Regions from separate parts of the Branchiibius hedensis genome, predicted to be linked through region 2. Evidence: riboswitches for the same ligand, from Rfam matches in the RefSeq annotation. Region 2 holds a riboswitch; the other holds the start of a gene.

Region 1 (11,186 bases), 2.5 Mb from region 2:
GGCCGGGATCACCGCCGCGGAGCTGGATGCCGCGATCCTCTACGACCACTTCACGCCGTTGGTGCTGCCGCAGTTGGAGGAGATGGGCTTGTGTGGTCGGGGGGAAGCGGCGGACTTCATCGCCGACGGTCACCTCGACCTGGACGGGTCGCTCCCGCTGAACACGCACGGCGGGCAGCTCGGCGAGGCCTACCTGCATGGAATGAACGGAATCGCTGAGGCCGTCCGGCTGGTGCGCGGCACGTCGGTGAATCAGCCGCGCACGGTGGAGCGAGTGGTAGTGACAGCGGGCACCGGAGTCCCCACCAGCGGCTTGATTCTCGCCGCTCGATGAGGCCCGACACCGCGGCGTGGTCGGGTTTGTGAGTTCGCTTGACGTGTGACGTGGGCCACTCTACGCTACACAAGCAAGCGCTTGGTTTATTGGCCCGCGTACCGCCTGGGAAGGACGATCAATGAAGATCAGAGCAGTTCGAATTGTTGCTGTGGCAGTGGCCGCTGCTTCGCTCAGTCTCGCCGGTTGCGGGTCGTCCTCCGACAGCTCCTCCGGCTCGAGCGGTGGCGCGGGTGACCCGTTCAAGCTCCTTGTGTCGGGTGCGGCATCCGGGCCGCTCGCCGCGCAAGGCAGCACCGCGATCAACGCGGCGAAGGCAGCGGCGGACAAGGTGAACTCCGAAGGTGGGGTCGCTGGACGAAAGATCCAGGTCACGGTCGTTGACGACCAAGGGGATCCGACAACCGCCGTCTCGGTCCTGCAGCAAGCGATCGCCAAGGGCAAGCCCGATGCCTACATGAACTCCGGGCCATCGACCATCGCGGCAGCCACGTTGCCGATCCTGACCAACAACAAGATCTTGTCGTTCAACACCGGTCCCACGGCCGACTCGGACAACCCCGCCAAGTACCCGTACAACTTCGATCTCGCCCAGGACGCCGGGACCGGCGTCAAGGGCATCGCCGAGGAACTGAAGAGCAAGGGCTACAAGAAGATCGGGGTCATCCACGGCAATAGCGCCTACGGGCAGACGTTCGGCAAGCTCGCCCAAAGCACCCTCTCCGACATGGGGATGACAGTCGTCGCGAATCAGGAGTACGACACGACCGCTTTGGACATGACCCCCCAGCTCGAGAACGTCAAGTCTGCGAACCCCGATGCTGTGGTGCTCGATGCCTACGGGGCTCCGGTCGGTTACGTGCTCAAAGGCGTCGAGAAGCTAAACTGGACCGTGCCGATCTACGGGAACACCTCGGTGACGGCTACATCGCTCACGGGTATGCGCGCTCCTCAAGGGATCCTGGGCACCAAGGGTGCAGAGAATCTCCTGGTGGAGGCGACGCCGTCCTCGGTGTTCGACGCCAAAGCCACCGATGTCAACCAGGCCGTCGCGGCGATGGCGAAGCTGGCGCCGATCCAGACCAGTGTGATTCTCGCCGTCAATTACGACGGCGTGCTCTTGATCAAGGCGGCGGCGGACAAGGTCGGCGCAGCGAACGACTCGACCAAGCTGGCCCAGGCTCTCACCGATTCGCAGGTGCAGAAGGACGCCAAGACGGTGATCACGCCGCTGTACGCCTACACGGCCACCAAGCACGCCCCATCGGCCGGCCTTGACAAGACGATCTACATCTTCGTCCAGCCAGCACCCGTCAAGAACGGCCAGATCCATCCCGAGAGCTGACCTCTCAACGTATGTCGCGCCCCGCGGACGGTCAGGTTTTTTCCGTCCGCGGGCGCACATCACGTGGGCACTCACCGAGGAGATTAGATGACACTCGTTTGGGCGGCGCTGTCGACCGGCGGTATCTACGCGCTGGTCGCGTTCGGCTACAACATCGTGTACATGGGCTACCGCACCTTCAATTTCGCGCATGCCCAGTTGATGATGCTCGGCGCATTCATCGCATACACCGGCCTGGTCAGTTGGACGCTTCCTTCAGTCGTCGTGGCCGTGCTCGTGACAGTGGCAGTTCTCGTGGTTGCCGTCGTGGAGGAACGCATCGCCATCCGACCTCTGTCGGATATGCACAGCGCCCTCATCACAACGCTCGGCGTGTCCGTGTTGTTGACCGGAGTATCCGAACTGGTCTGGGGATCGTCGCCGTTGACCGTCCCGTTCGCCGGCGGTAACGACCCTGTGCGCGTTCTGGGCGGCCAGGCCTATCCGGTCCAGTTCGCGATCGTCATCTTCGCGGTACTGCTGGTGCTTGCCTTCGAAGTGATCACCCGGCGTACGACGGTCGGCTTGTCGCTGATGGCGATCACCGAAGATCGCGAGGCCGCCATGCTGCGCGGGATCAACGTGCGGCTCCTTGCGCTGGGCACCTTCGCGGTGTCGGGAGCGGTGGCCGGCCTGTCCGGAATGTTGATCGGTCCATCGACCTACGCGGTTGCGACGCTGGGGTCCTCGTTGGCCCTCAAGGGGTTCGTGGCTCTCGCGCTCGGCGGCTTCGGGAACATGCCCGGTGCGCTCGTCGGCGGTATGACCGTCGGCTTCGTCGAGGCGGCGACCATCAGATATGTCGGGGCCGAGTACGCCAACATCGCCGTCTTCCTGGTCCTGGTGGTTGTCCTCATGGCCCGCCCCACCGGGATATTCGTCCGGGCCCAGGAAAGGACCGTCTGATGCAGATATGGCGCGCCGTGCGGACGCTGCCTTCCTGGACCATTCCCGCCATAATCGGCGTACTCATCATCCTGGTCCCGTTCCTGGGCCTGGATTATGCACAAGTCCGACAGATAGAGCTCGCACTCGTGTTGTCCCTGGTCACCAGTGGTCTCAATCTCTCTCTCGGTTACGCCGGTGAGTTGGCGCTCGGGCAAGCAGCGATGTACGCCGCGGGCGCCTACGCCGGCGCTCGCCTGTCCGTCAGTGGCCACACCGATCTGTTGCTGCAGCTGGTCGTGGCCGCCGCGGTTGCGCTGGTTGTCGGACTTGTCACCGGCATCCCGGGGCTGCGACTGGGGTCGTGGTCGTTGGCCATGACGTCCTTCTTCCTCATCCTCATCGTGCCCGACGTGCTGAGCATGTTCCCTGACCAGACGGGTGGCCGTAATGGTCTGGTGGGGATCCAGCCGCCCACCGTGTTCGGCCAGGCACTCGGTGCCAATGGGCTTGCCGTGGCGATCGGGGTGGTGAGCGTCGTGTGGTTCTGGGTGATGCGCAACATCGTCACCTCCAGTTTCGGAACGCGATTCCGCATCTTGAAGCAGAGCCCGGTCCTGGCGTCCTCCATGGGCATCCCGGTCTACCGGATGAAACTGCTCGCCTACGGGCTCGGGTCGATACCTGCTGGTCTGGGTGGAGCGCTGTTCGCCAACATCGACCTGTTCGTCGCTCCGGATTCCTTCGACTTCCACACGGTCACGACGTTGCTTGCGGCATCGATCCTGGGTGGCTCGACGAGTGTGTACGGCGCCGCGGTCGGATCGTTCATCATGCAGTTCGGTCCGAACCAATCGAACGCCTTCCAGCAGTACTCGCTCATCTTCAGCGGCGCGTTCCTCCTGGTCGGCGGACTGTTGCTCAAAGGCGGCCTGGCGAGGTTGGGGAAGCTGGCCGTTCGGCGCCTTGACCAGTCGGCTCACATCACGCCGCCCGACTCGATCGCGCCGGAGGTGTTGCCGGATCCGGAGCCAGTCGCTGGGAGTGCCTTGGTCATCGAAGGGGTGAGTAAGGCATTCGGTGGGAACCGGGCATTGTCCGACGTGACGTTCACCGCGAAGCCAGGGCACGTCACGGCACTCATCGGTCCCAACGGTTCGGGCAAGACGACGCTGCTCAACATGGTGTGTGGGTTCTATCGGGCAGACGGCGGCACGATCTCGCTGGGCGGCAAGCCGCTGCCGACCCGACATCCACATGAGGTGGCGCGAGCCGGCGTGTCGCGAACATTCCAGACTCCCAACATTCCCGAGGGCATGACAGTGCTCGAGGTCGTGAGGAGCGGACGGTCCGCGCGCGAGCGGGTTGGCCTCGTGCCGGCTGTCCTACGACTGCCTTCCTACCGGCGCGCTCGCGAGAGCGATCGCGGCGAGGCCTGGCGATTGCTCGAGTTGGTCGGCCTGGAAGGTCACGCTGCCGACGAAGCGATCTCCCTCCCGCTGGGGATGCGCCGGCTGCTCGAGGTCGCGCGCTGCTTGGCCTCGGGTGCGGGCGTGCTGATGTTGGACGAGGTCGCTTCGGGACTGGATGAGCACGAGGTGCCGCGACTGACAAACATCATTCGTGGCATCCGTGATACGGGCGGCACGATCGTGCTGGTCGAGCACAATTTCGAACTGATCATGGGTCTCGCCGACGAGGTGGTGGCTCTGGCGCACGGGCAGGTGATCGCGCACGGGAACCCCTCGGAGGTGGCCGCCAACGAGCAGGTGCGGCGGGAGTATCTCGGCGCGGCTGCGAGCACAGTGGGGCAGGCATGACGTCGTCGACATCCGCGGTCGGCGCGCCGTCGCTCGAGGTGCGCACCCTTGCAACCGGGTACGGCGATCTGCAGGTCGTCTGGGATGTGTCCTTTGCCGTGCACCCGGGGCAGATCACGGCACTGGTGGGACGCAACGGCTCGGGAAAGACCAGCACCCTGCGCGCCATTAGTGGTCTGAACAAACTCACGGGCGGCTCGGTCCATTTGTTGGGCGAGGATGCGGGCACGGCGGGTGTCGCTGAGCGGGTGCATCGCGGTCTCGCTTACGTGCAGGAGGGCAAACGGGTCTTCCGGCGACTCACCGTGGAGCAGAATCTGATCCTCGGTGCGCACACTCGCCGGTTGTCGCGGACGGAACTGCGCGATCAACTCACCGGAACGTACGACCTCTTTCCGATCCTGCAGGAGAAGAGCGGCGCGCTGGCCGGCTCGATGTCCGGCGGCCAACAGCAGATGCTCGCCATCGGACAGGCGCTCATGGCCAAACCGCAGGTGCTGATGCTGGACGAGCCGTCGGGCGGCCTGGCGCCCGCCATTGTGGCGGAGGTCATGGCACGTATCGGCGCTCTCGCCGACGCGGGATTGGGAATCCTGCTCGTCGAGCAGTCGATCGACGCCGCGCTCAATATCGCCCATGATGTCGTGGTGCTCGACAATGGACGGGTCAGTTTCGCCGGCCGCGTCTCGGAGAGTCATCCCGATCAGATCCGGGAGGCGGTCCTCGGGGAGTATGTCGGGGCTATAGGTTTGCAACGATCTAACAAGGCGGTCGGCTCGGTCGAGACGAAGGAGCAGGATATGGGCGGAAGGAGCCACTAGGTGAGCCCGAGGAACAACGGGGGCTCGTCCGGCAGGGGCGAGGCCGATACCCTGCCGCAATCCGAACGGCGGCGCGAGCTCCTGGCGATCGCCGAGGACCTTTTCGCAACCAAGGGTTACGCCGAAACCACCGTCCGAGACATCGCCCAGCACGGCGGCATCCTTTCCGGCAGCCTGTACCACCACTTCTCGTCCAAGGACGAGATGGCGCACGAGATCCTCCGCTCGTTCGTTGACGACTTGCACACGAAGACTGCGGCGGCGGTGGCTGCCGGCGGATCGGCGACCGATCTGGTCGATCGCTTGGTGCGAGATGCGTTCGAGATCATCCACGAACGGCCGCTGACCGTGGCGCTTTACCAGAACGAAGCCTCCAGCCTGGCCACGCAACCGGGTTTCGGCTACCTGGTCGACGCCGGCCGCGAGGTGGAGCAGGTCTGGCGTAGCGCGATCATCAGCGGCCAGGAGGGCGGCGAGTTCCGCCCCGACCTGGATGCCCGGATCCTCTATCGCTTCATCCGAGACACGGTGTGGTCGTCGGTCCGTTGGTATCGCCCGGGGGCAGCTACACCCCGACGGTGCTGGCCGACCAATTCCTCGCACTGCTGCACGGCGGCCTGTTGCAGCGTTGAGGCTGCCGGCGAGCCGGTCGCGGAACTCCCGGACGGGCGCCGATCACCCGACCTGGCGAGTTTGACCCTGCCAATAACGCTGTCGCAGTGTAGGTTTGTCCGGTTTGCCGACGGCCGTCAGTGGGAGTTCGCTGACGATGTCGACGCTCTTCGGCGCGTGACTGGGGCCTTTGCGCTCGCGCACAGCGGCGATGATGGCTGCCACGTCCGGGTGCTGACCGGGTTGAGGGACCACGACCGCCTTCACGGCCTCCCCCCACTTCGGGTCAGGTACGCCGATCACGGCGACCTCGGCGACCGCGGGCTGTGCGGAGATCACGTCCTCGATCTCCCGGGGGAAGACGTTGAATCCTCCCGAGATGATGACGTCCTTGGTCCGGTCGACGATGGTCAGGAAGCCATCCGCGTCCTGGCGCGCGATGTCGCCGGTGTGCAACCATCCGCCGGCGAAGAGCCGATCGGTCTCCTCCGGCCGATTCCAATAGCCGTCGGTGACCAGGGGGCCACGCACGCAGACCTCTCCGGAGACACCAGGCGAGACCGCGGTCCCGTCCGGATCCAACAGCGCCACCTCGAGCCAGGCGACGGGCCGACCGCAACTGGCGAGGCGCTCGAGATCGTCTTCACGGTGCTCGCTGCGTCGCATGACCGAGATCGTCATCGGCGATTCGGTCTGACCGTAGAACTGGAAGAAGATCGGCCCGAATCTGCGGATGGCCTCGGCCAAGCGACTGGGCGAGATGGGAGAAGCCCCGTAGTAGATGACCTCCAGCGACGACACGTCGTAAGAGTCCAGATCCGGGTGATCGAGGATGGCGTAGAGCATCGTCGGCACCAACATCGTGGCCGTAATCCGTTCGCGCTGAACCGTTTCCAGGAAAGCCGTGGCGGAGAAGGCGGACATCGCGACCATCGAGCCGCCGCGTAGCAGCACAGGGATCCAGAATCCACCGGCAGCATGACCGAGCGGCGTACAGAAGAGGAAGCGCAGCGTCGTCGGCCACTCCCATTCTGACAACTGGATCTGGGTGAGCATCGCGGTGCTCCGGTAGGTCCCGACGACCCCCTTGGGCCGACCGGTCGAACCTCCGGTGTAGACCAGGCTGGAAGGTTGATCGGCGTGCACCTGAGGGGCCACCAACCGTCGCGGGGTGAACGTGTCGGCCAGGGTCACCAGATCGGTGCCGATGGGGGCCGGGCCGAGGGAGAACAGACGGGTCAGACCCGGCAGGCGCTCGGCGAGCGCCACGACGTGATCGGCGTACCCGGCAGGATCGAAGACCAGGGTGTCGATGCCGGCATCTTCCAGGACGAAAGCGTGGTCATCGAGCGAGCCCTTCGGGTGCAGCGCGGTGGCTCGCGTTGCGGTGAGGTACCCCGCCCCCAGCACGAAGAACACCTCGGGGCGGTTGGCCGAGAGGACGGCGACGGGGGTGCCAGGCATCACACCGGCGGCCGTATACGCCTGGGCGAACTGGCTGATCCGATCCCGTAGCTGGGCGTAGGACAGCGTCGCCCCGGGCAGTTGGACAGCCGGGAGGCTGCGGCCGCGCGCGAGCGCCCGCACGAGCAGATCGGGCATGTACGCCGGGGCGCGGAGTCGGTCGGTGATCATGCGGTAGCTCCTCCATCGATAACGATTTCCGTGCCGGTCATGTAGCCGCTGGCATCGGACGCCAGGTAGGCGACGATGAATGCGACCTCCTCCGGCGTCCCCTTGCGGGGCACCGGAAGCAGGCTGAGGTCGGCGGTGCTGTTCTGCGTCATCGGGGTATCCACCGATCCGGGACAGACGCAGTTGACCCGGATCTGCCGTGGAGCCAGTTCCCCGGCGAGCGAGCGGGTGGCGCCACGCAGACCCCACTTGGACGCCGCATAGGGGACGGCACCAGGGTGCCCGCGAAGGGCCGAGATGGAGGCGATGTTGATGATGGAGCCGCCCGGGGGCATCACGGGTACGACCGCCTGGACACCCAGCAGTGGCCCGATCAGATTGACGTCCAACACGTGCCGAAGGTCTGCCTCCAGCCACGGCAGGAATTCGCCCGTCCGGTAGACGCCGGCGTTGTTGACCAGGACGTCGAGGTGGCCGTGCACCTCCACCGTGGCAGCCACGACATCGTCCCAGGAAGAGCGGGACGCCGTGTCGTGAGCCAACCCGGTCACTGAGGGCCCGAGCCGCCGGGCGACATCGGCGACCTCGGCGTGCAGCAGGTCGGTGGCGATCACCGTGGCCCCGAGGCTGGCGAAGAGTGCTGCTTCGGCGGCTCCCTGTCCGTGTGCGGCACCGGTGACCAGGGCGGTCTTTCCGGCGAGGGAGGGTGCGATTGTCGCCTCGCCGTTCATCCTCCGAGCGATCGATTCTGGCAGTTCACGCCAACAAAGCTATCGTTTGCTTGGTATGGATTCAATCGCCAACGAGATGGTCGTGACAAGGGGTGCTGACGGCATCGGTGCACGCGGACTGCGCCGTCGCCGACCTACTCGGCGGAAGCGTCCGGCGTAGCCGTCCCGGCCAGTCGCTGCTGGACCCGCTGGTCGACCAACGCGTCCAGCTTCTTCTGCGACAACGACCGGTGCAGCGGCAAACCCAAGCCCAACCCGATCAACAGGCCCGCACCCAGTGCGAGGCCGCAGATGATGCCCATCTTGGGTCGCGGATCGGTCAACCCCTTGGTCGTGCCGCCTCCCTGGTATCGGGTGGCGATCTCCCAGATGACCTTCAAGTCCACACTGAGCACCATGAACAGCAGGATGCCGCCGACCACCAGCGCGATGAGGCCGAGCACCACGAGCGTCAGCTTGAACTTCTTCATGGACAAACCGTATTGCACACAGGTCACGGACAGACCCGCAAAACCGCGACCGGACAGAAGTGGACACGGGCTAACCCGATAACCTACCGTCGCAGTAGGCATTGAGTGTCAGTGACAAGCCCTGGCTGGCTGACCGGCAACCCTCCTTCCACGGTGGGGTGCTCCAGGTGAAAGCCCGGCCCGACCGGAACCCCGGCGGGCAAGCGTGAGAGTGACCTCAGGGAGCAGCAATGAGTAATGCCGTGATCGACAGCACCGACTTCGCCGCCGACTGGCAGCAGTGGCACCAGCAGCATGAGCAGACCCGCGCCGACCGGCACGGCTTCCTGGCCGTCACCGGTCTGCACTTCTTGTCGCAGGAGCCGCAGCGCTTCGACCGCGCTCCGGGCCAGTGGTGGACCGACCAGAGCGGCGTCCACGTCCGCCTCGATGACGGCGAAACGCTGACTAGGGACGGTGAGCGCCTCGATGGCACTGTCGACTTCGGCGTGATCCCCGAACGCGCCGGTGTCACAGTGGGATTCGAGGATGGCGTCATCGAAGTCGCCAAGCGTGGAGGTGAGGACATCATCCGCCCACGGCACCCCGACCACGAGATCCTGGCTGGCTACGAGGGCACGCCCACGTTCGCCCCCGATCCGGCGTGGGTGATCGAGGGCCGCTACTCGGCGTACGACGAACCCATCCCCACCACGGTCGGTGCCGCGGTCGACGGCTTGCAGCACGTCTACGACGCACCCGGGGAGATCCACTTCACCAAGGACGGCCAGGACCTGACCCTGGTCGCCTTCCCGGGGCACGGGGGCAATCTGCTGGTGCTGTTGCGTGACGCCACGAGCGGGATCAGCACGTACGCCGCGAACCGGGCTCTGTCGGTGCCCGCACCTGATGCGGCGGGTCGGGTCACGCTCGACTTCAACCGCGCGACCAACCTGCCGTGCGCGTACACGCCGTACGCCACCTGCCCGCTGCCGCCGGCGCAGAACACGCTGCCGATCGCGGTCGAGGCCGGTGAGAAGACGCCGCTGTGACGATGCGCTCACCCGCGCTGGGCGTGCCCCGTCAGGCGGGCGGGATCTCCACCCGCGACCACCAGCCGGCGGCCTGCCGCTCGAAGGGTGTCAGGCCGGGCTCCTGGGCCAACGTCGCCAAGCCGGGATGGGCGGACATCCCGGCGGCGTAGAGCAATCGGCGGTGCTCGACGTCCGGCGCCTGAGTCTCAGTACGCAGGTCGAGGTCGTGCGGGAACGCCCGGTTGTGCGCCAGCGGCACCAGAAGTCGGGCGCGGTCGCTCGGCTCAGCGGTCCGGTAGGCGTCCGCGAGGGAACTCGCGTCGTACCGCTGACAGGAGTTCAGTGTCACCTCGGCGCCAGGCAGATCGCGGTCGTGACGCTCCAAGTGGTGCGACAGCGCGTCGGCGAACGGGCTGGAGGCCAGGACGATCGCGCCTTCCAGCGGCAGATGCTCATCCGCCAGGGCTTCGCGCAGCCAGTAGATGAGTCCCTCGGTCAACGTGGCCGGTCGGTGCGGCCGGGTCTGTTCGAGCAACATCTCGGCGATGCGGTCACACCGGGCGCGCAGCACCCGGACTTCTTCGGGGCTGCGCACCACGGCCGAGTGCGCCTTGCGCAGTTCGGTCAGGGCCTGCCGTGCGCTGTCCCCCAGCCGCCCGATCAGGTGAGCCTGCACCGGACGCGGCAGCAGATCGAAGATCAACGTCGCCGGTCGGTACCGAGCTGAGTCCGGCTGACTCAGGTCGGCGAGCAACTGCTCGGACAGCCGCGCCCAGAAGACCGGGCTGATCTGGTCCTCGATGATGGCCATCTCGATCGCGCCGGCGGAGAGCATCAGCGCGACCCCCTCGAGCTTTTCGTAGCTGTCCATGAGGACCCCGGCCGTACGCGGATGATGCGCCTTGGGCAACAACTCCAGGGCATCGCCGATCACCGAGTAGCCGCAGGCCGACAGGTGAGCCTCGATGGCGTCACCCACCAGATCACGGGTGAATTCGTCCTTGGCCAACCGGATCAGCGCCTGCATCCGGAACTGATACGCCGGGCCGAGAGAGACGGTCATCTCGGTCATCAGCCGGGCAATGAGCGCCTGGGTGTCGTCGCTGCGTAGCACCAACCCACCGGTGGGTGCGGTCAGCAGGTGGCTGAGCCGCTGCCAGTCCGGTCCGTCCAGGCCGCGGTCCACACCGTCCAGGAACGCCCGTCGCTGCCATCGGTCGATCTGCACCACGTCGGTGTCTTCCAGGTGCGCGCCGATGATCCCCGGCGCCAGACCGAGCACCTGCTCGAACGCGGTCACCAGTTCCAGCGTGACCGGCACCGTGCCGTTCTCGTAGCGCGACAGCGTCGTGTGCGACAGATCCTTGGGAACCCCGGGGTAGACGCGCATCAGCGGCGCGATGTTGCGTTGGGTCCGCAGATCGACATCGGGTGCACAGTGTCGCCACACCCGCATCAACCAGGGCACCGGCGCATAAGGC
Region 2 (11,186 bases):
GTGTCCTCCGCGTCGGTGCTGTCGGTGGCGCCCTCGACGGCAGCGGTCTCCTCGACGAGGACCTCTTCGGTGAGCTCGATCTCCTCGTCCGGGTCGATGTCCTCCGCAGTGTCCTCGCCGTCACCGGCCGCGTCAGCCTTCTCGCTGGTCTTCTTCGCCGCGGCCTTGGCCGTCGTCGCCTTCTTGGCCGCAGCCTTCTTGGCCGGAGCTGCTGCTGCGCCGGCCACCTTCGCCGTTGTCTTCGCGGCGGCCCGCTTGGCCGGTGCCTTCTTGGCGGTCGTCTTCCGGGCAGTCGCCTTCGCGGGAGCCTTCCCGTCGGCCTTCGCCGTGCTGGCGTTCTCGACGGCGTCAGCCGGCGCTGTCTGGGTCTTCGACACTGAGGTCACTCGCTACCTTCCAGGACATGCAGAAGCCGTTCCGACGACCGCGGTGGGGTCCACGGCACGACGAACGCGGTCGTTCACATCGATCGCGACGACTTCTGGGTCAGTGTTGGGGAGCATCTCCGGGGCGGGGAAGTCCCCCTTGCGGAATGCGCTGGTCACCATTATAAAACCCATTTGCGCCCAGATCATTCCGCAGGCCTCCAGGAACTCGCTCCGAGCCCGGCAACATCGCTGGTCAGAGCCCTGTTTGCGGTTCTTCGTCCGAGCGCAACCCGGGCCGCACGGCAAGCACCGGGCAGGCGGCATCCAGCAGCAGTCGTTGCGCTGCCGATCCGAGAATGAGCTTGCCGACCGGCGTGCGGTGCCGCAGACCGATCACCAGCAGGGCGGCCTGTCGCTGAGCGACCACCCGCAGAACTTCCTCGACCGTGTCCGCTACCTCGTCGGGGTGCACCACGTCCACCGAATGGCCTTGTGCAGCAAGGCGGGTGGTGACGTCACTGATCGGCTGCGGGGCACCGCCGAGATCAACGACGACCAGCGGCAGCCGCCGTCGGCCGCATTCGTCCGCCGCGGCGTACAACGCGGCGGTGCTTTCGGCAGAGTCTGCGTAGGTGACGACGACCGTCATCCGGACCTTCCTTCCCCCCGGAAGGCACCCCGGGACCCGCTGCCCCGACGTTACCCGACGGCGCCACCCAGGGGACGGGTGTCGGCCACGACGTCGGCGGTGATCGTCGCGATCTGGTCGTGCTCGATCAGGAACCCGTCGTGGCCATGATCGGAGGCGATCGTGAGCAGCGGCTCCCGCCCGTACGCAGCAACCATCGCCTCGGACAGAGCCGGCGGGAACAGCCGATCACTGTCGACGGCCACCACGCGCAACAACCCGTCGTACCCGCCGAGTACGTCGGCCAGGTCGCCACGGTCGCGGGTCACATCGTGGGTGGCCATCGCCCGGGTGAGGTTGAGGTAGGACCCGGCGTCGAACCGCCGAACCAGCTTGGCCGCCTGGTGATCCAGATAGCTCTGCACCGCGAACTGTCCACCGTCAAGCGGGCGGTGCGACGTCTGCGGGGTCAGCCCGAAACGGTCGTCGAGTTCGGCGGCCGACCGGTAGGTGTTGTGGGCGATCCGCCGGGCCAGGCCCAGACCGGTATCGGGAGTGTGACCGGTTGCGTAGTAGTCGCCGCCGTGCCAGGCCGGATCGCTTTCGATCGCGACGGACTGCATGTGTCCCCACGCGATCTGATCGGCGGTAGCCCACGGTGTGCTGGCGATGACCAGTGCCGCGCCGGTGCGCTCGGGGAAGCTGCCGACCCATTCGATCGCGCGCATCCCGCCCATCGATCCGCCGAGGACCAGTTGCCACCGGTCGATGCCCAGGTAGTCGGCGACGATCGCCTCGGCGCTGACCTGGTCACGGATGGTGGTGCGGGGGAACCGCGAGCCCCACGCCCGACCGTCCGGGGCGAGGGTGTGCGGGCCGGTGGTCCCCCGGCAGCCGCCGACCGCGTTGACCGCGACGACGAAGCTGGTGTCGGTGTCCAGCGGTGCGCCGGGGCCGATGATGCCCGGCCACCAGCCGGGAGTGGGCTGGTCGGGTCCGGTCGGTCCGACGACGTGCGCGTCCCCGGTGAGGGCGTGCTCGATGAGGATGGCGTTGTCGGCAGCCGGGGACAGCGTGCCCCAGGTCTGGAAGGTGATGACCAGATCGGGGATACGTTCGCCGGTCTCGGTGACGAATGCGGGTACGCCGATCGCGTGCGCCCGGGGGTTGGCACCGGGCGGGGTGGGCACCCGCCGGGCCTGCGGACGCGCTGGTGCCTGAGCGATACGGGATTCAACGACGGTCATCCTGGCCTCTCCGGACGGGAGGGGCCACCTGGGCCCCGCGGTTGCCGGACACCTGATCCGGCCTTGTCTTCACCCGGGGCACCCCACCGCGAGGAGGGTTGCCGTCCAACGAGCCGGGGCTTGTCGCTGGAACTCTTGACCCGCCCAAGATAACGCACCGGCGGCCGCTTCGTCTCCTCGCGCACCGCAGGCGCCGCCCTCCTGACCAGCCCCTCAGGCGCCGCCGACGGTCCGGCCACGTCGCAGCACGGCCAGTAACTCGGCGTACGGGCCGACGAGATAGGCCAGGTCCCCGGCGGCGAAGCTGGCCTCGCGACGCGGCGAGTGCTCGAGGGATCCGTTGGTCCGGCGGATGGCGATCACGCGGGTGCGGGCCGACAGTTCGTCCATCGTCACGGCGTCCAGCCCGTCACCCACCTCGAAGCGACCCACCATGAAGGATTCGCCCTGGACCGAGAAGGTGCCCAGCACGTGCAGGCCGAGGGCGGCGCCGACGAACCACGGCACCGCCAGCTCGACCGTCGGACGAACGTTCTGAAAGCCGAACCGGTTGACCACGGCGCCCGCCAGGTCACGATCGAAGATCCGCAGGACCACCGGAACTCCGTCATCGGTCGGTGTCCCCCAGCGGGGCCCGAGGAGGGTGCGAACCGCGATGGCCACTTCGATGTTGGTCAGGTCGCTGCTGGTGACCACGGCAACAGCACGGGCGCGGCCCAGCCCGGCGGAGGACATCGTGTCCGGCAACGCAGCGTCCCCGTAGATCACGGGCACGTCGAGACCGGCGGCCGTCTCGCTGAACCGGGTGTGCTCGGCACGCTCGACAAGGACCACCTGCTCCCCGCGCTGGCGAAGGGCACTCGTCACCGACATTCCGAACGCACCAAGCCCCACGACGATCGTGTGCCCGCTCATCCGGCGGGCTCGCGTGCGGGCGGCGCCGTGCGACAAGCGGCGCGAGATGAGGACATCGGCAAGGAACGCCATGACGATGGCCGTGGTGGTCACGCCAGCGAACATCAGCAGAATCGACCACAGCCGCAACCACGGCGGCTGGGTGGCGAAGTTGAAGTCGCCGTAGCCGACGGTCGCGATCGTCTCGCTGCTGAAATAGAGAGCGTCCAGCGCGCTCATCCCGGGTTTGCGGTAGCCCAGCCACAACACGATCGTGGAGATGCACAGCAAAGTGGCGAGTACGGCCGCCATCCGGAACAGGTTCGGGTTCGCGTCCCGGGCGAACGTCTCCGCCGAGTGCAACAGCCGGTGCGGCAGCGGCCGCCGGGCGACGTCGCGTGCGGGTCGGGCCGGCTGCGGCAGGGCCAGCCGCTGCCGGGCGAAATCCTCGGCCGTTCCGATCATCACCGCGCGTTCGCCGGAGCGCACGATGTGGTCCCGCCCGGGGCAGGCGGACACCTCGCCGCCGGCGCCGATGACCGCCACGGGTGCCAGGTCACCGAATCTGGCTCGCAGGCTGGCGTCCGCGCTGACCGGGAACGTCGCGACGACGAAGGTCGTACCCGCGACGTCGATGTCGTGGACGGTCTGGCCCAAACAGGCCTCCACCACCGACGGCGTCGCCAATGTCGCCACGTCAAGGACGACGTGACGACCCGAACCATCCGCCATCGCCGTACCCACGGTGGCGTTCGACAACTGCGTCACGATGCGAGCGGAGGGCGCGAGTTGCTCTGCGAGGAGGGCGATCTCGAGATTCCAGCGTTCATCATCGGAGACACACACCACGGCCTGCGCCCTGGCTGTCTCGCACTCGGCGAGCGCACTGGTCACCCCGAACTGCGCGGTGACCACCCGCACACCCCACCGACTCTGCGCTGCAGCTACGCCTGCGTCGAGGGCGGGGACGAGCAGCACCACCTGCTCCCCCGAGTCCAGCAACTGTTCGAGCAGACGCAGTGCGAATCCGGAGAAGCCGCAGACCACGACGTGCCCAGGCATGCCCCGAAGGTAGCGAGTGGCACCCGGTCCGGTGGGTACTTAACCCGATGGTTACACGCTCATGCGGTCATCGCCTCCGGTGGCCGCGCGGGGACCGCTTGGGTCACCGCCTCAGCGATCAGTTGCGCCATCGTGTAGGCAGGCTCCAGATTCAACGCCCGTTCACAGGCCAAGGTGGCCTCGGCTCCGCCGCCGTGCCCCCACGAGTTCGCGGCGATCAGCGTGAGTACTGGCGCCTGATGCTGGGCTGGTATCACCGGCAGGGTGTTGATCATCGTCCACTGCATCTGCCGATGCCCCGGAAGCGGTCCGTGCCGTAGTTGGCGGTCGATCTGCGCGAAGTGTGGTCGGCAGTCGAAATGCTCGTTCGACGCCTCGTGTCGGGGAAACGCCTCTGGCGCAAGCAGACCCATCACGACGTCTCGCCAACTCTTGTCGCGCATCGCTCGCACGGCGATCACCAACTGGTCGTGTGCGCCGTCGCCGCGCAACCACGCCACCACAGCCGCGGCTACAGTCCCGAGCGCCCGCGGGATCTGCTGCTCCCACTGCGGGGTCGGCGGCCCGCTGCGCTGCAGTAGCTCCCGCAGGGTGTCGCGGCCGGGCAGGGGTGCGGCGCCCTCGAGGATGTCCTGGGTGATCGCCGGCACGTCTTCGGGGCGCGGCAACGGCGTCCAGTCCCGCGGACAGCGGCCGCATGAGCACTTCACCGCACGCCATCGACCAGCGTCGCTGACCGTCTGATGGGAGATCGGGATACCGCACCGGCGGACCACGGTGAGCACCTGGGAGAGCGCGGGCGGCTGCGGTGAGGGCCCGTGGATCGCCAGGATCACCGAGTCCGGTGCAACGCTGCGCAGACCACGTTCCAGGGCCGGCATCGACGATCTCAAGGTCTCGTCGTCCGCACCGTCGACGTGCGCCTGGAACGACACGGCCCCGGCCCGCCAGGCCGCGAGGATGACCGCATCCCGCGGTTGGAAGCCGAGTTGGTAGGGCAGGTGAGCCAGGTACTGGTCGATCCCCCGAAGATGTCGTCGCATGACGGCAACTGTGCTCGCTGCGCCGGCGCGGTGGGCGAACCGGTTGTTCCGGTGTGGATAACCAGCACTACTCCGGCGGTTATCAACAGGGTCCGTGATGGCAGCCGGTCAGGAACGCCTGCGACCCAATAGTTTTCGTTTGTGGGACGCTTCGATGGCGGGGCGGTCCAGCGGCGGGAACTCCGAGACCGCGTTCTTGGCGATCTGGTTCAACAGGTAGACATCCATCGCACCGCCGAAGGCGCCGCCGGCCAACGGCACCGCCCGACCCAACTGGGTGAATGCGCGGCCGCCGAGTTGACCAAGCAACCGGAAGCCGATCGCCTTGTTGATCACCATGACCGCCGGACCGGGCAATCGTTCGGTGGCCACGCTGCTCAGCGGCGTACGGCGCACCCCGGCTTTGGCCAGGATGTCGTCCGCGTCGACACCGACCAACGTCAGCAGGACGGCAGTCTGCACCTCGTCGCGTTGGTTGTCGTAGCCGTTCAGCGCGGCGATGGATGCGCTCATGTGCGCCGCGACCAGGTAGAAGCCGGCGATGTTCGCCGGGACGGCGACAGCGAGCGTGAAGAACCCGCCCACTCCGGTTGCGAAGCCCTCGGCGGCCGCCAGTTTGCGGTGGGCGGTGACGATGGACTTGATCGCGGCGTCCTTGTTGCCGTTCGCCTTGGCCAGGGCACGGGCGGCCGTTTCGTGAGCGGAGGGCAACGGACCGACCCCCGCGACGCCGAGGTGCAGCAGTTTGTTCGCCGCGGCGACGGCCTGTGCACCGCCGACGCCATCGTCGATCGAGCGGGTCTTCGCGGACTTCTTGGCCATGTCGCCATCCTGCCAGTGCTGGGGGCCCACCTAAGGTGGGCCAATGCCGTTGCCTACCGATGCGCCCGAGCCGGTGCGCGCCGTACTGGCCGAATTTGCGGCGTTGCCGCCGACCGACCGCGTGACCCTCCTGATCGAGTACGGCGATGAGTTGCCGTCGCTGCCCGAGCGGTACGCCGATCCGGCAGCGAGCATGGAACGCGTCACCGAGTGCCAGTCACCGGTCTATCTGGCCGTCACGGCCTCGGCCGACCGGCCCGGTGGGGTCGACCTGTTCGTCAGCGCTCCTGCGCAAGCCCCGGTGACCCGCGGCTTCGCCGGACTGTTGCACGAGTTGACCGGTCAGTTGGACGCTACGCAGGTCGCGGCGCTGCCGCTGGACCTGCCTGACCACCTGGGTCTGGATGCTGCCATCTCACCGTTGCGCTTGCGCGCGATGAGCGGGCTGCTGGCTCGGGTGACCCGGGCCACGGCGGCCGCTCACCGTTGAGTCAGTCGCCGGTCTCCTCGCGCAGGAACTCCTCGAGCTCCGCACCGATCTCCTCGGCGCTGGGCAGATCCTCCAACTGGGTGGCCAGCAGGTTCTGCCGCCGGACGCCCTCGGTGAAGGCGTCGTACTGCTGCTCCAGCCCGGAGACCAACTCCCCGACTTCCTCGTTGTCGCGGACCTGACGCTCGATCTCGGCTCGGTTCAGACCGGCCGTCGCGCGCAACGCAGCGTCCGGCAGGACCAGGCCGGTGCTGGAGGAAATCGCCTCCAACGCGGCAACCGCCGCGTCAGCGAAGTCGGTCTGCACCAGGTAGTGCGGCACGTGCAACGCGAAACCCATGGTGTCGTGGCCCTTTTCGGCCAGGCGCAGATGCAGGAGCCCTTCAACGCTGCCCGGGATCTGGATCAGGCCGAACAGCGGGTTGTTCTCACCGAGCAAGCGACTGTCGGAGGCGTAGCGGGTGATCCCGACGGGCCGAGTGTGCGGCACGCCCATCGGCACGCCATGCGCTCCGACGACCAACCGGATCCCGAATCGGTCGACCACGGTCTCGACGGCGGCCGTGAATCGCTCCCACTGGTAGTCCGGCTCGGGACCGGACATCAACAGAAAGGGGGTGCCGGTGGCGTCAACCAGCCGGTACAACACCAATCGTGGCGCCTGGTAGCTCTCGTAGTGGTCGCGATCGAAGGTCATCACCGGTCGACGGCCGCGGTAGTCGTAGAGCTGGTCCAGGTCGAACGAGGCGATGACGCTGTGCTCGAACTCCCCCAACAGGTGCTGGGTCAACAGGTTCTGCACGTTGCCGGCGTCGATCAGGTTGCCCAGCGCCAGGACGAGCACGTCGGCCCCGATGGCGTCAGCGGGCAGGTCGACGTGGACGTCGTACAACTCGCGTGGGTCTTGCATGCTTCTCACTCCTCACCCGGGCAGGCCGGGTCAGCGGACGGTCTTGACTGGTCCAACGTCCAGGGCGCCCGACCGATTCCCGCCGTGCCGGGTCAGGCGGGTTCGGCTGGTACCGCCTCGCCGGCACCCTGGTCGCGCAGGGCCGCCCGCAGCCGCGCGGCGTTGGCGGCGAGGATCTTCTGGTCCTGGCCATGGGTCACGTCGTGCGGGTCGAAATCCTCGACGGAGTTGGCCGGCCACACGTGCAGATGTAGGTGCGGCACGAGGAACCCTTCGACGAGCAGCCCGACCCGGGCGCTGGACCAAGCGGCCTGCTGGGCCTTGCCGATCTGGTGGGCGACCAGGGTCAGGTGCGTGACCAGGTCGGCGTCGGCGTCCAGCCAACTGTCCACCTCCCGGCGGGGTACGACGATCGTGTGCCCGTCGGTCATGGGATCGATCACCAGGAACGCCACACAGGTCTCGTCCTGCCAGACGAAGTGGGCGGGAATCTCACCGTCGATGATGCGGCTGAACAACGTCGTCATGGCTCTGGATCCTACTGGGGCGCCCATCGACGTCTCGGGCACGATGAGGGTTGCCGAAGTTGTGCTGTCGGAGGTGGGGCTGGGTGGGTGACTGGTTCCAGCACGTGATCGTCGACAACGGACGCCTGCCGCTCTTTTGTCTCCTGGTTGCGTTCGTGCTCACCTTCCTGTTCATCCGGTTCAGTGTGCGGATGATCCGCGCCCAGGTGTCCTGGTGGCCGGGCAATGTGACCCCGGGCGGGGTCCATGTCCATCACGCGTTCTTCGGCATGCTGCTGATGGCGGCTTCTGGCCTGGGGTTCGTGGCTGTGGCCGGACGCCACACCCCCATCGCCGACGTGCTGCTGGCCTGCGTCTTCGGGATCGGAGCAGCTCTGGTCCTCGATGAGTTCGCGCTGATCCTGCACCTGGAGGACGTCTACTGGAGCGAACAGGGTCGTACGTCGATCGATGCGGTTTTCGTGGCCATCGCCGTGATCGGACTCTTCCTGCTGGGACTGCGCCCCCTGGACTTCACCAACGACGTGGTGGAGTACCGCAGCGGTGACCTCGCCGAACGGATCGCGCTGACCGTCTATCTGGTACTTGTCTTGATCCTGGCCGTCGTGACGGTGCTGAAGGGCAAGATCTGGACCGGCCTGATCGGGTTGTTCATCGTGCTGTTCCTGATCGTCGGAGCGATCCGGGTGGCCCGCCCCGCCTCGCCGTGGGCACGGTGGCGCTACACCAATCATCCCCGGAAGCGGGACAAGGCGATGCGTCGCGAAGTCCGGCTACGACAGCCCCTCATCCGGGGAAAGGTCATGGTCCAGGAAGCCTTGGCCGGTCGGTTCGGCGTGCCGGAGTCGGCCGCGCCGGCGCTGCCGCGGCCGGCGCAGAGCACGCAGCAACTACGGGCTCCGAACGCCACCCTCACCCGGCTGCGTTGGTGGCGCACCAAGCGACGCCTGGCCCAGCGACCGGTGTGGCGGGTCCCGGTGCTGCTGATCGCGCTGGCGGTCATCGCGGCACCGCTGGTGAACCTCGCCGACGAAGTGGCCGGCGGCGCGGTGCTCGACCTGGGTGGCACAGCCACGTTGCTGGGGGTGATCGCCGGTGCGATGGCGACGCTCACCGGTCTGGTCTTCACCGCGGTCACGCTGGCGATGCAATTCGGTGCGTCACAGATCTCCGTGCGGGTCGTGCCGATGCTCCAGCAGGACCGGTTGATGCGTTGGTCGTTCGGCGTCTTCCTTGCGACCTTCGTCTTCAGCGCGATGACCGCGCTCGACATGGCCGACGAGGATGCGGGCTCCAAGGGTCTGCAACTGTCAACGGAGATCGCCGTGCTCTTGACGGTCATCAGCGCCATTCTCTTCATCGCCCTGGTCGCTCGGGTCGGCACGATCTTGAACTCGTCCCGGCTGCTGCGGTGGGTCAGCCATCAGGGTCGCGAAGCCGTCGTGCGGCTCTACCCCACGCCGGCGCAGGAGCAGTCCGGTCCCTCTGCCGAGTTGGACGACGCGCTGGGTGTGCTGGTGCGCGCCTGGTATGACGACACACCGGTTGCGGCCCCCGTCGAGGACACGAGCACGCAGGTCATCCGATTGCGGGAGACTCCGCAGCGGGGCCGGGTGCTGCTGGCCATCAATCTGCCGGGCATCCAGCGGTTGGCGATCAACTGGGGAGTCCGCATCGACCTGATGGTCGGCGTCGGCGACCATGTGCCGCACAACGCTCCCCTGTTCACCGTGCACGGTGCGACCGACCGCATGCGGGTCTACAAACTGCTCGGCACCCTGATCTTCGGCGACACCCACCGGCCGTCGGTCAGTCCGGCGGCGGCGCTGCAGTCGATCTCCGACATCGCCCTCAAGGCCCTCTCCCCCGCGATCAACGACCCGGGCCGCGCCGTGCAGGCGCTCGACCACGTCGAGGACCTCCTGCTGATGCTGGCGCCGCGCGTTCGCGAGGAGGAGTCGACCGACGACGCCGGGCTGGTCAGTGGGTACCGCCGCACCTGGGCGGACTATGTGGCCGTCGGCACCGACGAGATCCGGCACTACTCGGCCGGCGCCGCCCAGGTCCAGCGCCGGATGCGCGCACTGCTGGAGAATCTCGCCGCCCAATGCCCGATCAGCCAGCATCCGCCGCTGGCGGAGCGGCTGCTCGCGCTCGACGAGCAGGTCGCCCGCGACTGGCGCTCGAGCCTTGACCGCCGGTTGGCCTCCGCTGCCGACCGCCAGGGGTACGGGTCCGAAGCGGGGATGGTCAGCCAGCACACCGCGCTGCGGTTCAGCAACCAACCAGCGCACGCGATCGACAAGGCGGCCCCGGGCGACGACGCACTCAACGACTCGGCGTGACCGCCTCCACTTTGTCCATCGCCTTGTAGATCCGTTGCGGGGACACCGGGTAGGCCGTGCCCAACCGGTTGGCGAAGAGACTGACCCGCAACTCCCTGATCATCGCGTCGATCGCGCGGACGTCAGCTCCCGTACGCCGATCGGCGGGCAACCGGGAGACCATCAGGTCCCGCTCGGTGAGGACCTGGGCGATCGTCGCCGCACGGTCCGCATCGCGCCGCAGGTCGCTGGGTCCCTTCTCCAGCCGCTCCTTCATGGCCAGCAGGTAGCGGCGGACCTGCGCGAGATCGGGTAGGCCGATCCGGCTGATGAAGCCGGGGGCGATCAGGGCGGCGTGATCGGCGCGCACATCGGCAACGAGTTCCTGGACCGCCGGTGCGTTCATCCGATCCAGCAGAAGCGTGACCTCTCCGGAGGCCTGCAGGATGGGCACGAGCAGGGCAACGATCTCCAGCACGGTCGGCACGATGTGCTGGCGCACCAACAGCAGCGCCTGCTCGAACTGTGCTTCGTCACGCACTGTGCCCTCCGGCATCCGGGTGGCGACGATCGTGTCGATCGCTGCGGCGACGACGTCGGTCAGCAGGGCGTCCAGATCGGCGTACGGGCCGGTGGCCAGGGTCAGGCGTTGGGTGTTGCTCAACGCGCCCAGGATCTGCTTCCACGGCACGGTGGTGTTCAACAGGAGCAACCGGCGCAACCCCAGTGCGGTTGCGTGGTCGCGCTCGCCGGCGCTGGGTAGCACCCGCAACGAGACGGTTGATCCGTCGTCCACGAGGGCCGGGAACCCTTGCACGGCACGGCCGTTCACGGTCTGTTCGAACTCTTCGGGCAGCTCACCGAAGCTCCA

The links. Region 2 has a riboswitch for S-adenosylmethionine ahead of metX (homoserine O-acetyltransferase MetX). Riboswitches for the same ligand answer to the same signal wherever they lie in the genome.
Region 1: linked by a shared signal. The riboswitch ahead of DR843_RS16160 (DUF1684 domain-containing protein) and the one ahead of metX (homoserine O-acetyltransferase MetX) in region 2 are both predicted to bind S-adenosylmethionine.

Annotation. Positions count from the first base shown of each region.
Region 1 is NZ_UESZ01000001.1:3,319,863-3,331,048, forward strand. It holds gene DR843_RS16115 (lipid-transfer protein) at 1-334, shown strand, start outside; gene DR843_RS16120 (ABC transporter substrate-binding protein) at 456-1,679, shown strand; gene DR843_RS16125 (branched-chain amino acid ABC transporter permease) at 1,767-2,624, shown strand; gene DR843_RS16130 (branched-chain amino acid ABC transporter ATP-binding protein/permease) at 2,624-4,423, shown strand; gene DR843_RS16135 (ABC transporter ATP-binding protein) at 4,420-5,244, shown strand; partial or broken gene DR843_RS20950 (TetR/AcrR family transcriptional regulator) at 5,245-5,793, shown strand; gene DR843_RS16145 (AMP-binding protein) at 5,920-7,491, opposite strand; gene DR843_RS16150 (SDR family NAD(P)-dependent oxidoreductase) at 7,488-8,222, opposite strand; gene DR843_RS16155 (hypothetical protein) at 8,357-8,692, opposite strand; SAM riboswitch class IV at 8,790-8,904, shown strand; gene DR843_RS16160 (DUF1684 domain-containing protein) at 8,923-9,723, shown strand; gene DR843_RS16165 (hypothetical protein) at 9,755-11,186, opposite strand, start outside.
Region 2 is NZ_UESZ01000001.1:825,333-836,518, reverse strand. It holds gene DR843_RS04120 (RNA polymerase sigma factor) at 1-386, opposite strand, end outside; gene DR843_RS04115 (universal stress protein) at 622-1,017, opposite strand; gene metX (homoserine O-acetyltransferase MetX) at 1,068-2,243, opposite strand; SAM riboswitch class IV at 2,276-2,384, opposite strand; gene DR843_RS04105 (NAD-binding protein) at 2,457-4,199, opposite strand; gene DR843_RS04100 (DUF4192 family protein) at 4,259-5,242, opposite strand; gene DR843_RS04095 (EcsC family protein) at 5,351-6,064, opposite strand; gene DR843_RS04090 (SufE family protein) at 6,108-6,554, shown strand; gene DR843_RS04085 (PAC2 family protein) at 6,556-7,464, opposite strand; gene DR843_RS04080 (HIT family protein) at 7,557-7,991, opposite strand; gene DR843_RS04075 (DUF2254 domain-containing protein) at 8,075-10,336, shown strand; gene hrpA (ATP-dependent RNA helicase HrpA) at 10,320-11,186, opposite strand, start outside.